Mastigocladopsis repens PCC 10914: one gene and its partner. Each later gene encodes a partner of the first gene's protein in a complex. Links are inferred from orthologs where the notes say so. Each region holds a gene or a part of one and is shown in the gene's direction. Other genes may lie near its edges.

What was found. Proteins that work in one complex are often made in the same cells at the same time.
Region 2: the proteins of pheS (region 1) and pheT are in contact, whole or in part, in a crystal structure (PDB 6P24), measured with the Escherichia coli proteins. The link is inferred for Mastigocladopsis repens PCC 10914 from one-to-one orthologs.

What each region holds. Positions count from the first base shown.
Region 1 is NZ_JH992901.1:1,884,881-1,892,134, forward strand. The notes cover bases 1,764-4,541. They hold pheS (phenylalanine--tRNA ligase subunit alpha), read left to right. Parts: upstream 1,764-2,545; coding sequence 2,546-3,538; downstream 3,539-4,541. Other genes in these bases: surE (5'/3'-nucleotidase SurE), read right to left, coding at 1,764-2,086; MAS10914_RS0110490 (RecQ family ATP-dependent DNA helicase), read right to left, coding at 3,615-4,541. In the rest of the region: MAS10914_RS0110475 (MBL fold metallo-hydrolase), read right to left, coding at 78-998; more of surE, read right to left, coding at 1,289-1,763; more of MAS10914_RS0110490, read right to left, coding at 4,542-5,063; MAS10914_RS0110495 (pyridoxamine 5'-phosphate oxidase family protein), read right to left, coding at 5,223-5,840; MAS10914_RS31545 (SDR family oxidoreductase), read left to right, coding at 6,645-7,254.
Region 2 is NZ_JH992901.1:2,986,473-2,994,043, forward strand. The notes cover bases 2,900-5,994. They hold pheT (phenylalanine--tRNA ligase subunit beta), read left to right. Parts: upstream 2,900-3,269; coding sequence 3,270-5,720; downstream 5,721-5,994. Other genes in these bases: MAS10914_RS0115445 (YciI family protein), read left to right, coding at 5,843-5,994. Outside these bases: MAS10914_RS0115420 (PP2C family serine/threonine-protein phosphatase), read right to left, coding at 1-72; MAS10914_RS0115425 (vWA domain-containing protein), read right to left, coding at 123-797; MAS10914_RS0115430 (response regulator), read left to right, coding at 1,426-2,832; more of MAS10914_RS0115445, read left to right, coding at 5,995-6,112; MAS10914_RS0115450 (hypothetical protein), read left to right, coding at 6,250-6,648; rnc (ribonuclease III), read left to right, coding at 7,392-7,571.

The sequences.
Region 1 (7,254 bases):
GCAAAAAGCTCCTCATTGCTCAGAACTTCCTGTAAGCTGACTGCTAAAAGCTCCTAATCACCAATCTAATCGAAAATCTAAAGTTGCTCCGACTGCAACCTATAAGCAGAAAATCTACTAACAGGAAAAGATTCTGATAAAGGGACTGGTACAGGAACCTGGAGTACCATTCCTTCTCGTGCCATAATAGCACCAGGAAATTTCTCGGCGGCTTTTTGTCCTATACGATCCAAAAACTCATCGTCGTGGGATGGGTCGTGGTGAAAAATGACCAGAGTTTTGACATTAGCGGCTTTAGCTATCTTCACAGCTTCTTGCCATGTAGAATGCCCCCAACCAATTTTAGGTCTAGTTGGAGAATGATATTCTTCATCAGTGTAGGTACAATCGTAGATGAGAATGTCGGCGTTACGAGCTAACCATAGGACATTTTCATCTAGCCTGTCAGGATAATGCTCGGTATCGGTAATGTAAGCAGCAGCGCCACCACGCCAGTTAACTCTATACCCTATAGCTTCACCTGGATGTTTCAGTAGAGCTGTTTCTACAGTAACGTCATGAATGTGTATTGCTTGCCCCGGTATAACGTCGTAAAAATCTAAATCTGCTTGCATAATCTGCAAGGGCACAGGAAAATTTGGGTGCAGCATCTGGTCATTGAGACGCTGTTCTATGGTGGAACCATCAGGGGCGATCGCACCGTAAATATGAAAGATATTTCCCTTAATAAACCCTGGGGAAAAGAAAGGGAACCCCTGCATATGATCCCAGTGGGAGTGGGTGAAGAAAATATGAGCCTCTGTTGGCATTTTAGCCAACAGAGATTGCCCTAAAACGTGCAGTCCCGTGCCTCCATCAAAAATTAAGCGTTTGCCACCCACTTGCATTTCAACGCAAGGGGTGTTACCGCCATAACGAACGGTGTGTGTTCCCGGACAGGGGATACTGCCGCGAACGCCCCAAAAATGCACAGTAAATTGATTCTCTATCCTATACATGGGTGTTGCTTGCTGATCTGAACGGGCGATCAATACAAAAAAGGATTACTTATTTTGTTAAGTTTATTCTGTCTCACGGCTTTTGGTGGAGGAGGGATTTCTTGGTAAAACAGCATACCTCGTTTAAGGTTGCTTTTGTTTTCATAAATGAAAAATTTCAAGAGGTCAGTCTCATATTTTCCGAAGGTTTGCGTATAGTTTTTCTTCAGTGACGCTTCTACTTTATAACTTATATTTTCCTACAATGCATTGATTGAGCGTGATACAGTTGCCTTCATACAAAAAACACTTTACGGAAACTCAAAGTTCCATTGAGATAATTGATTCAATCCATTTGCATAAGTAAGATTGTATTGCAGTGGCGTTATACTGATGTAGTTTTTACGGATAATATGCACATCTATAGGTATATTTTGAGGTAGGTTTAAACCAACTGGAGGTTCCACATCTTCTAGAACTTCTCCCGTTAACCAGTAGTAAGTTTTACCACGGGGATCGACTCGCTGATCAAAGACATCTACGTAACGCCGTACTCCCTGACGGGTGATAGCAACTCCTGCAATTTCTTCCCATTTAACAGCAGGGATATTTATATTAAGTAACATCAAGTCTGGTAGAGGGTTTTTCGCCAGTTGTCCCACCAAGATTTTGGCAAAGTTGGCAGCAGGTTGAAAATCCTTATTTATATGACTGGTCAGACTCAGCGCTACACTGGGAATGCCTTCAATTAAACCTTCCATTGCTGCAGAGACAGTACCAGAGTAGAGAATTTCAGTTCCTAAATTAGCACCTTGATTAATGCCAGACAGAACTAAATCTGGTGGAGAATCTAACAAAGCCCACAGCGCCAACTTAACACAGTCTGAGGGAGTCCCATCACAAGCCCAAGCTTTGACAGCGGGATCAAAAATCGACTCGACCATTTCGGCGCGAATTGGTTGATGCATCGTTAATCCATGCCCAGTTGCCGAACGCTCCCGATCTGGGCAAACCACAGTGACATCATAACCTGCTTGAGCTAAAGTGTTTGCTAAGGTGCGAATACCTAGAGCAGAAATACCATCATCGTTGCTAATCAGTATTTTCATAAACATTAGTTAGTAGTCAATAGTTAATAGTTAAGAGTTAAGAGCCAACAGTCAAGAGGAGAGGTCACAGTTAAGAAGAACGCAGAACACAGAACACAGTCATCAGAATATCCCCACGGATAGAATCCTCTTGATTTAATAAGGAAAGACTTTCTTGGTCTCCACGGATCAATTCGGGGGCAATAGAGCCAAAACTCAAAACCAGAACTCTTAATTCATGCTCGAAGAGCGCGTTTAATATTCTGACGACTGAGTTCTGACTCCTGAGTTCTTTGTTGGTAAACAATTATCCTCCTTCTGCCTTCCTTGCGAAGCGGCTAAACTGGTAGAAAGAAGTTCGGGTTATACTATTGTCCTTGACAAATCAATGGCATATTACTAGATGTTATTTGTCCAGTAGTCCAAAAGTTTGGGCCCGTGACTAATGACTAATGACTAATGACTAATAACTAATAACTAATGACTAACAGTTTAGAGGCTCAACTTTTAGAACTGCGAGAGCAAGGAGAAAAAGCGATCGCCGCCGCTGATACGCTAGAACGGCTGGAGGAACTTAGAGTCGGCTACCTCGGTAAAAAGGGGCAGCTGGGGGCGCTGTTGCGGAGTATGGGGCAACTAAGTGCAGAGGAACGACCGAAAATTGGGGCGATCGCCAATACAGTCAAAGAAGCCCTGCAAAACAGCCTAGACCAGCAACGCGCAGCCTTGGAAGGCGCGAAAATTCAGGCACAGCTAGAGACTGAAGCTTTGGATGTGACAATGCCAGGAATTTACCGTCCTCAAGGTCGCGTCCATCCCCTCAATAACATCATCGATAAAGCGCTAGATATCTTTGTCGGTTTGGGCTACACCGTAGCTCAAGGTCCAGAGATGGAAACAGATTACTATAACTTCGAGGCTCTGAACACCCCGCCCGACCACCCTGCCCGTGATATGCAGGATACTTTCTACCTACCAGACGGGAATCTGTTGCGAACTCATACCTCTTCGGTACAAATTCGTTACATGGAAACCGAGGAACCACCCATCCGCGTCATTGCGCCAGGGCGAGTTTACCGGAGAGATAACGTAGATGCCACTCACTCAGCGGTTTTCCACCAAATAGAACTTTTAGCAATTGACGAGGGACTGACGTTTACTGACCTTAAAGGCACCATTAAAGTGTTTTTACAAGCAATGTTTGGCGACTTGCCCATTCGCTTCCGCGCGAGTTATTTCCCGTTTACAGAACCTTCCGCTGAAGTTGATTTACAGTGGAATGGGCGCTGGCTGGAAGTGATGGGTTGCGGAATGGTCGATCCAAATGTCCTCAAAGCCGTAGGTTACGATCCAGAAGTTTACACAGGGTTTGCCGCCGGCTTTGGTGTAGAACGCTTCGCAATGGTTTTACACCAAATTGATGATATTCGCCGCCTATATGCTAGTGACCTACGCTTTCTGCGGCAGTTTTAAGAAATTGGAACCGCAGATGAACGCAGATGATGATCTGCGTGCATCTGCGTTCATCTGCGGTAAAAAAAATAAAAAGCTATTTTTGAGAACAATTATCGCAGTGACCACAACGCCAGTTTTTGACTTCTTCCTCAAAACCAAACGCACTCAATAAAAAACCCCAACGACACTGCTTCGTCGTAAGATACTGATTCATCTGCTTCGTAGCGTGCAATTGTGTAACTTGCTCAGTTTTCGCACCCGATACGATAGTGTAATGGAAAGGGTCAAGCCACTGGAGTTGTCCGCTGCTGTGTAGTAGAGAAAGGGCGATCGCACCATCAGGAAATTCTCGCACTACAGAGTTCACTTCCCCTGTTTTGGGCAATTTTTTCAGAACTTGCTGTGCAGATAGTTGTTGCTGCTGCAACTTCTCCTCAAAAAACTTTTGTCTTTGCTTATCCTGTGGATCTAACCACCCGGTAGGTTCACTGATTAACATCAGCGCCTCGGCTGGTTTCCCATCTCGTCCAGCGCGTCCAATTTCTTGCACGTACTCTGAAATTAACAACGATGGGTGAAAATGAACCACCCACCGCACATCTGGCTTATTTATCCCCATCCCAAAAGCACAAGTACAAACGACAAACTGCATTTTTCCACTCAGCCATTGTGCTTCTATAGCGCGGCGTTCCTCTGCACCCAACCCCGCATGGTATGCATCTGTGGCGTAACCCATTTCTTGCAGCCATGCAGCCAAATCTTCGCTGTCTCGTCTTGTCCGAACGTAAACTAACCCAGTTTGTTTTGGCTTATCTTTAAGAAATTTTAATAATTGTTGCTTTCTGCCTGTTGGTGTCCAAGCTATACGCACAAAAGGATTAATATTAGATCGGTAAGGATTGATGCAAAAAACTTCTGGTTGCCGTAGCTGAAGAACTTCTCGAATTTTTTTTTGGGCTAGGGGGTCAGCGGTGGCGGTAAAAGCGGCTAGCGCTATATTTGTTCCCGGTGGTTTTGATTTGAGTAGCGCTGGTCGCACCGTCCCTAATCTTCGATAAGCTGGTCTAAAAGTCTCTCCCCACTGTACCAAACAATGCGCCTCATCGAGTATCAAGCCATTAATTACAAGCTGCGGCTGACACAACCTCTCCCACACGGGTTTGCTGAGGAGAGTTTCTGGAGACAGGTAAAGTAATCTTAGCTGTTGTCGTTCCAACGCTTGCAAAGTTTTACGCCGTTCGTGAGACGGCAACTCACTATGCAAAAGTGCAGCGGGTAAATGACGTTCCCGGAGTTCTTGCACTTGGTTTTCCATCAGCGCCACCAAAGGCGAAATAACGAGCGTTAATCCAGTTTGTAACAGTGCTGGAAGTTGAAAGCAAATCGACTTTCCCCCACCTGTAGGCATAATAATCAGCGTATCTTTTTTTGCCAACAAACTCTGGACGATTTCCCCCTGGGGTGGACGGAAATCTTCATAACCCCAAATTTTTTGAAATGCAGCGCGGACTTCATTCCAAGATGTTGTTGCAGAGTGATTCATGAGCCATAACAGATAGGGGTGATACTGAATATATCCTCTGCTTTTGCGCTACTGGCTCAGTGATTTTATCAGTATTATCGTCCAGCTTTTTTCTTTTCTTTGCGTTCTTTGCGTCCTAGCCTTCAGCACGCCACTTCGTGTCTATGCGGTTTGTTTATTTCAACAGACACGGGTGTACTTGCATACATAATCTGGTAAAGAAATCCCTGTGTTTAAACGCGGGTCAGCAACTGCTTCACCAGCAACCACTTGCAAAGGTAGAACACCTGCCCACACAGGCAAACTATAGTCTTCCTCATCATCCAGTGGTGGACCTGTCCGCACTTTGGCAGATGCTTCAGTTATTGGTAGGGAAAGCACCAAAGTTGCTTGTAATTCCTGACGATTAGGCGATCGCACCTCTGCCCATCTTTCTGGTACAATATGCTCAGTAAAAGCTCGCAGTGCTTCTAGCTTTTCTCCAGCGTCTTGCACTAGGGTAGCTGTACCAAATATCACCACAGAACGATAATTCATAGAGTGGTGAAAAGCTGACCGTGCCAGTACTAAACCATCTAGCAAAGTGACTGTCAAGCAAACTTCAATACCAGTAAGCAGAGAACGCAACATCCGACTTGCTGGCGAACCGTGAATATATAGTCTGTCTTCCACGCGACCGTAAGCAGTTGGAATCACAAACGGCTGATTATCTACAATAAATCCCACATGACAGATCAACCCTTCATCTAAAATCTCAGCGAATACCGTTATGGTGACAGACCAATTCCGGCTTTGCAAGGATTGGATCGCAGCGATTCTGTACTTTATATCGGTACATTTTCAAAAGTTCTGTTTCCTTCGCTACGGATTGGCTATTTGGTACTGCCAAAAAATTTGGTTTCTGCTTTTGCTCGTGCGAAGTGGTTGAGCGATCACCGAAGGTGGGCGCTCTGCGCCATCGCCACTTACCAATTCTAGAACAACAGGTGCTTGCAGACTTTATCGAGGAAGGGCATTTAGAACGTCATATTAGAAAAATGCGATCGCTCTACGATAGGCGTCGTCAGGCTCTTGTAAAGGCGTTAAACGTTCATTTTGGAGAGAAAGCAACAATTTTAGGGGAAAAGGCAGGAATCCATGTGATGGTGAGATTACACACCCCTTTTAGTGATGAAGAGATTATGCAGCGTGCTGCTTTGGTTGGTGTCGGGATGATGTCTGCTGCACCTCATTATCTCAGACCGCATTCTCAAGGTGAGTTTATCTTTGGTTACGGTGAACTGACAGAGCAGCACCTAGTTGAGAGCATTTGTAGGATATCTCAAATCCTCAACAGATGAGTAGAAAGTAGTAGCAGATGGGAGCTAGTTAATATTCAGACGATACGACTCGTTTAAATTCACAAATATGAAGGTTGTAAAAATCATCTGCAATGAGATGCGAACAAGAATGGAATAGATTTCGCAAGAATATGCAAGACTCCAGTAGCTGAGATTACGTAAAATACTCACGCTTCCCAAACATGGAGGATTGTTATGACAAATTCTTCATCAATTTCTAAATAACGCATAAATATCTGAACAGGAAAATTAGGACAGAACTATGCAAAGTAATGACAAAAAAATTGCTTTAGTCACAGGTGCAAACAAAGGACTTGGTTTTGAAATCAGCCGCCAACTAGCAAAACAAGAAATTACCGTGCTGATAGGTGCTCGTGATGAATCTAAAGGCGCTGAAGCGGCAGAGAAATTACAGGCTGAAGGGCTGGATGTGCAATCCATCAAACTTGATGTGACAGATACTTCTACCATTGAAACAGCAGGCAAAAAGATTGAGGAGCGTTTCGGTAAGCTCGATATTTTAGTCAATAATGCAGGTATCATACTTGACTGGGGTGTGAATCCGAGCGACCTTGAGTTAAATGTTTTAAAACAGACATTCGAGACAAATTTATTCGGTGCTTTTGCAGTACTAAAGGCAATGCTACCCCTAATTCGCAAGAGCAATGCAGGTCGCATTGTGAATATGTCGAGTACGCTTGGTTCCCTAACCGACACGCTTGATCCAAACTCACACTATTTCGAGTTTAAAGGGCTGTCATATCAAGCGTCTAAAGCGGCGCTAAATGAAATCACAGCCCAGTTTGCCAAAGAACTGGCTAATACGCCAATTAAAGTTAATTCTGCTTGTCCCGGTTGGGTGCAAACAGACA
Region 2 (7,571 bases), 1.1 Mb from region 1 along the record:
CTTTAAGTGGCTCGTGCCACATACTGATGCGGCTACGACCCGCCAGTGAGGTATCTGTTTAAAAGTGTTCATAAATCATCTTTCATTGCTGCTCTTTGCCTGAGCATTCAGCCACCTCTTTACTAAACAGAACCCCAGCCAATTGGTGGTAGTGCCACCTGTTCGTCTACCTTTGAATGAGAAACCGCTGACATACTAGCTGACAACCAAACAAACATCTCAACAAAATTGAGTCCTTGGAGTTTTAAAGGAGTACGCACAGCTATTTGACTCAAACGTGTCATGTTCGCATTTTCCACTCCAACAGTAAAAAATGCAACACGTTTACTTGCTTCATCCGCTTGTAGACGCCGCGCCGCTTGCTCTATAACATCTTCAAACTCGCCTTGTGGTTCACCATCAGTAATCATGAAGACCCAAGGACGATAGTAGGCAACACCGTTGGCGCGATACTGAGCTTTGCGGTCTTGAATCAAATCCAAAGCTTTATGAATTCCAGCACCCATAGTAGTCAGTCCCTGTGCTGCCAATATCGGCGGACTGAATTGGTCAGCAGTCACAAAGTCCTGTACTACATTTACATTACTATCAAAAGTAACTATTGCTACTTCAACCCTCCTTGCAGCCAAGGAATTTTGAATTAATTCTTCCTTGAAACTTTGCAAGCCCTGGTTCAACGAATCTATTGGCATACCTTGCATTGAGCCAGATGTATCTAGTAAAAGTACACAAGGACAACGGGGTTCTGGGTTTTCAGCAAACTCCACTACTTCATCAAGTCTTAATGTATCAGGCATAACTTTTTGTGTTATGTTAAAGTCCAACGATTAGCTTTCCTTTTGCTCAAAGTATATAGTAGTTTAAAGTGTCAACCAAACTATATGTAATTTGTTTGTTTGCAGATATTTTACTCTTTATTAAACAAAATTCTGCTGCCAAATTCCTTACAAATTTGTGAAATCTTACTTGGGACATAGTTAAGCAAAACTGAAGCAACCAGTAGTCGGTATTACCTGCTGGGAAACACATAGCAAAATTTATACATAACACGTATAGAATACAATAAATCAGTAGCTTTACTAACACATAATTTTAAAGATTCGATGTAGAAATGTCGGATTTTAGATAAAAGCAATGAAGTAAAGTTCATAAAATCCGTACTTTAACTACGCCTTTGTCATCCTACTTATTTAACTAACATTCAAATAGATGGAAAAAGGTCTTTCGTTAGTATGTTACGAGAAAATGTAACATACTAGCTATAATATTACCTTCACATCTTGTAATATATGTATACAATAATAAGGGCAGAGAAAATTTCTTTATAGGGAAATATCAAGGTTAACGAAATACCTTATTACTGAATTTACCGATAACTCGAAAATTCAAAGAATCGGTCTTATTTTCCGAAAAATCTCTAAAGAAATGAATAATTTTGGCACATTCACAAAACTACGTCCCTTAAGTTTATTGAGACAGCTATCTAATTGTTCTGAAAGTACTTGTTTACAAGTACTGAGCAACTCCGTTTATTGGTCAATATATTTAGAGCAGGGGAAAATAACTTATGCGACTCATTCAGTCGAACCTTTTGACCGACTAGAACGTCATTTGCGTCGCCTGAGTCATCATGTTCCCAATATCACTGGTGAAATTCGTGTCCAATTACGTTTGATGTTTGAACCAGACTCACAAAGTCAGCCAGTAGAACATCCTAACAAGACCAGGGAGCAGTCTATACTCCCTCCTGAGTATCAAGCCATTTGCTGGTTAGTTAGTGAACGATATCTGCATTCTACACAAGCAGCGTTGCTAATTCAAGAATTGGTCAAAGAAGTCTTGGAGTCGTATCTTTTAATCGAACAAGGAACTTTTACACTAAAAGATTCTCATTATCGAGTTCCAATTATTTGCAAGCTTGATGTAGAAAAAATTGGGGAACGCTGCCAACAGAAGTTGCAAAATTGGCAGTCATTAGGTCCCCAAATTTCTTCTCCCTATCAGCGTCCATATTTGTTAATTAACATCCCAAACAGTCAAACAACTTCATCAGGAATAGATCCTCATTTAACTGAATGGATGAAAGGTTTTAGCCTGCGGCACATATCAGTGATTATAAATCAAGACGAAATCCAACTAGCTAGAATATTATACCCTCATATTTTAAATGGTACCATATTATTGCATGAGCCTGATCCACCCTTTGATAAATTACCAAAGACATTTGTAAATTTAGTAAAAAACCCTAGTTATGTCGCTGAAGCCAAAACTAGCTTAGTGGATTCAGCAGTTGCATCAAGCAGTATCCTCTCTAAAGAAGACTCTGCTATCTCTGCGGGGAATGTCGCTACTCATCAGCGACAAGTCCCGATTTCTCCTCATAAAGAACAAGCTCAGGAATTAACAAAATCAAATAATAATAACCTTGAATCTGAGACAGAAACTCCTACTCCTGCTACTTCGCAAAAAATATATAAAGTTATTTCTGTAGATGATAGTCCCACGATTCTCAAAGAAATTAGCCGCTTCTTAGAAGATGAAAATTTTTCTGTAGTCACAATTAACGACCCATTGAAAGCAGTTATGTCGATTATTCGGCACAAACCAGACCTAATTTTACTCGATTTGAACATGGAAGGCATAGATGGTTATGAATTATGCCGAATCGTCCGAAATAACTCAATTTTTAAAAAAACTCCCATAATAATGGTAACAGGAAACAGGGGTCTTGTAGACCGAGTAAAAGCAAGATTGGTGGGAGCCTCCGGATATTTAACTAAGCCTTTTACTCGTGCAGATTTACTCAAAATAGTGTTTATGCATTTGGCTTAATAATTTAGTTATGAGTATATAAGTAATAGCAAAAAAAGTGAAATTAGGATATCAGGAAACAACCCTAGGGATTAATATTATTAGGTTAATATAATTTATTTTTAATTTATTTTTAATAATACTTTCATTTTGAGGTTTGAATGATTTACCTATACTCCAATACGCTTGGTGATAAGCCTTTGTTCTCTCCTCCTGCATCCGTTCGCGCAGCGTGTCTGGAGGGCTCAGCTTCCCCTGCATCCGTTCGCGCAGCAGGTGTCGCTTTGCGACTCAGCTTGCCTCAATAGATAACTATTCTTAACTGAACCTGACCTATACCCCAATACCATTCAGTTAATTAAGAGCTTGTCCCAATGGGTGAGGAACTTCGTGGATTAGTTCTAGAATAGTCTGTGCATCGTGATTTAGCTTAGATCTCAGACAAGACAACACATGACATGCGTATCTCACTAAAGTGGTTGCAAGAACTAGTGGAGTTGAAACTTAGCCCAGAAGAACTAGCAGAAACACTGACATTAGCTGGGTTTGAGGTGGAAGATATTGAAGACCGCCGCACTTGGGCTGCGGGTGTTGTTGTGGGGAGAGTGCTGGAACGCCAACCCCATCCCAACGCTGATAAATTGAGTGTTTGCCAAGTCGATATCGGCACGGGTGAAACTTTAAATATCGTCTGTGGTGCTTCCAATGTCCGGGCAGATATCTACGTGCCGGTGGCAACTGTAGGCACTTACCTACCAAATATCGATTTAAAAATAAAACCCGCGAAACTACGAGGTGTCCCATCACAGGGGATGATTTGTTCCCTCAAGGAACTGGGTTTACCTAGCGATGTAGACGGAATTCATATTTTTCCCCAACAGAACCTGCAACTTGGGAATGATGTACGTCCACTGTTGGGTTTAGATGATGTGATTTTAGATGTCACTGCTACCGCCAACCGTGCTGACGCTTTAAGTATGGTTGGCATAGCGCGCGAAGTAGCAGCCCTGACAGGGGCAAAGCTGACGCTTCCCGAACCTGGTGAAGTCTCAATTTCTCAAGGTGGGTTTAATTTAGCTTTAAAAATTGCCGATACGCAAGCTTGCCCAGCATATATTGGTACAGTGATTGACCAGGTAAAAATTGCATCATCACCTGAGTGGCTGCAACAGCGTCTGCGTGCTGCTGGAGTGCGACCCATAAATAATGTTGTAGATATCACTAACTACGTCATGTTGGAATGGGGACAACCACTGCACGCCTTTGATGGTAACCGTTTACAATCTGTTGCTGGTATGGAGACCTACCATGGTACGTCTCTACAAATTGGTGTCCGCTTCGCCAACGCTGGGGAAACTCTCAAAACCCTGGATGGACAAACTCGCACCTTATCTACCCAAAATTTGTTAATCACCGCCAATAATAAACCTGTTGCCCTGGCTGGAGTCATGGGTGGTGAAGAAACCGAAGTGCATGATGGGACTCAAAACCTGGTATTAGAAGCCGCGCTGTTTGATTCTGTGGCAATTCGCCGTTCTTCCCGAAGCGTGGGATTAAGAAGCGAGTCTTCTGGGAGATACGAACGGGGAGTCAACCGCGCTGAGTTGGAAGTCTCCACGCGCCGTGCTTTGTCACTTATGAACGAACTGGCTCATGGAGTTATAGTACATCAGGAAATTGCTGACTCCCGTCCTGATCGGGCCACTTGGTCACGTTCCATTGAACTGCGTTTAGACCGAGTGAATGAGGTTTTAGGACCAATCGACTTGGGAGAGCAAACAGGGGAACTCCAAGGTGCAGATGTGGAACGTACCCTGACAGCACTAGGATGTCAGCTGACTCCCATAGACGACCAAAGGTGGACGGTTGAGGTACCTCCCTATCGTTATCGCGACTTAGAACGGGAAATAGACTTAGTTGAAGAAATTGCCCGTCTCTACGGCTACGATAAATTTTGCGACACCTTACCCGATAAGGCAGAAGCAGGTTATTTACCTGTTGAACAAGATCTGATACGCAAGTTACGAGCAGTATTGCGAGCAGAAGGATTGACAGAATTAATGCACTATTCCTTGGTAAAACCAGGGGAAGACAGACAAATCGTGCTCGCAAACCCGTTATTTGTCGAATATTCTGCATTACGAACCGACTTGATATCAGGGTTGATTGATGCATTTCAATACAACCAAGAACAGGGGAATGGTTCGCTCAACGGCTTTGAAATTGGGCGAATTTTCTGGCAAGAAGAAGAAGGTTTGCAAGAAGCAGATGCCATTGCTGGCATTATGGGAGGCGATATTTCCTCTAGCAAGTGGACAAAAAGCGGTCGCGAACAACCCATGACCTGGTTTGAAGCCAAAGGTATTTTAGAAAATGTATACCAACAGTTTGGCTTGCAAGTGGAATACCAACCTGATCGCAGAGATTCCCGCTTGCACCCAGGACGCACTGCTTCCCTATGGGTACGGGGTAACAGATTGGGTATCTTTGGGCAACTGCATCCCCAACTACGACAAGAAAAAGGTTTACCAGATTCAGTTTACGTATTCCAGTTGGATCTAGATGTGCTTTTAAATTCTCTAAACGAAGATGAAATCTTAGTACCGCAATTTAAGCCTTACTCTACCTATCCAGCGGCAGATCGAGATATTGCTTTCTTCGCACCTGTGAAGGTGACAGTTGCCGAAATTGAAAAAGCAATTACCAAAGCAGCTAAAGATTTACTGGAGTCTGTGGAATTGTTTGATGAATATCGCGGGGAGAACGTACCCCAAGGACAGCGGAGTCTGGCATTTCGCTTGATTTATCGCTCGAGCGATCGCACTCTCACCGATACCGAAATTGAACCAGTACACAACAAAGTCCGCGAATCCCTAGTGGAGAAATTCGGCGTTACCCTAAGAAGTTAAGACTCAAGAATCAAGAGTGAAAAATGAAGAAATTCTTTGCTCTTTCTTCTTTCTTCTTTCTTCTCTCTTGTGTCTTGTTTTTGAATTTTGAATGAGTGAATTTTGAATTGTAATATATAGCCATGCCTAAATACGTAATGTGGGGAACTTACTGCGAAGACGTTCTCGAAAAACGCGCCCCTTACCGTCAAGCACATCTAGACGGACTGGCGAAACAGAAAGAATCCGGTGTGTTGATGACTATTGGTCCTACCAAAGATTTAACTAAAGTTTTTGGTATTTACGAAGCCGAAGACGAAGCCACCGTGCGTCAGTTAGTTGAGGCTGACCCCTACTGGCAAAACGGTATCTGGACCGAATACTCTGTCAAAGAGTGGATTCAGGCATTTTGAATAAAAGGTACGGTAATTATGAAAGCATTTTCGTGTAAGAAAGCTTTGGAATTGCCTAGACTAGGAGAAAGGTTAAATACAACTGTATCAACTTAAACTTTTCTCAGGTTATTTGATGCATTGAGAAGGTGAGTCGTATGAACAAAATTTTGAAACGTACACTTATGCCCTGCCTCATGGCTGCAAGTTTAGCAGGTGTCACCTTAGTTCCTGCTCAACCGGCGTCTGCTGATAAAAAAATCCTAGAGGATATAGGTATTGGAGCAGGTGCTGGGGTAGTTTCTGGAGCTGTCCGAGGTCGTGGTAACGTGTTAAATAATGCCGTTAAGGGTGCTGCTGCTGGTGCTGCTGTTAATGCTGCCAATGGTGCTAGACGCAATCCCAGAAATCGGAACTTGGGTCAAGATGTTGGAGTAGGTGTAGCCGCTAGCACGGTGACTGGCACGATTACTCGCCCAGGTAAAGATACCCTTGGGGATGCAGTCGATGGTGGAGTAGCAGGTGCAGCTATCCATATCATAAGAAATAGAAAGTAATTCGTAATTTGGCATTAGCAACTTAGTTACGAATTATCCTTTGAGGATTGATTTTATACTTTTCCTCGCAGAGCTAGAGACGAGTTTTATTCTCATCCCTTCCAGGAACGTTCATAATTTACAATTAAACCGCCTCAGTTCAATTTTGAACTGAGGCGGTTTTGATGATATGAAAAGTTGTTAATGGATGGATTTTTTCTGGCACTTCAATAAAGTGCATAAAATGATTACCCAGAAATAATGTTACTTTAACTACCACGATGGCTATTAGTAACCACGAACGAGTTGGCAGGAGTTTCACTCTTTTAAATCAGGGCTTATACCCATACATAAAAAGGGAGATGCAAAAAGTTTATGGTGAGCGCTGGCTAACGGACGTTACATCATGTATGTCTGATGACGAAACCTTAAGATGTGACGCCAAAGATATTTTGCATGATGATAGTTCTGTTTTATTGAAAATAATAATTGGGCAGTGGGATCAGGTATTCAGTCAAAAACTAGGTTGTACCGGGCGTGCTTTAGTGAGTGAACTGGTTGAAGTCCGCAATACATGGGCGCATCAATCTCGCTTTTCAATAGAGGACACTTATCGCGCTCTCGACACGATTGCTCGACTTCTCAAGGCTATCTCTGCATCTGAGGCAAATGTTGCACAACAGCACAAGCAAGAAGTCCTAGCAATGCTCTGTCCTCAGCAAACTGAAAAAACCCCTAACACAGAAACACAGAGATTGGCTGAAATTATTAAACAACAAAGCTTTCAGAATGCTTCTCTTCTACGTCGTGCGCTGACACACCGTTCCTATGTCCATGAGAACCCCCAAGAAGGGGAACACAACGAACGCTTAGAGTTTCTCGGTGATGCTTTGCTGACTTTTTTAAGTGGCGAATATCTCTATCGACGTCACCCGGAAAAGGGC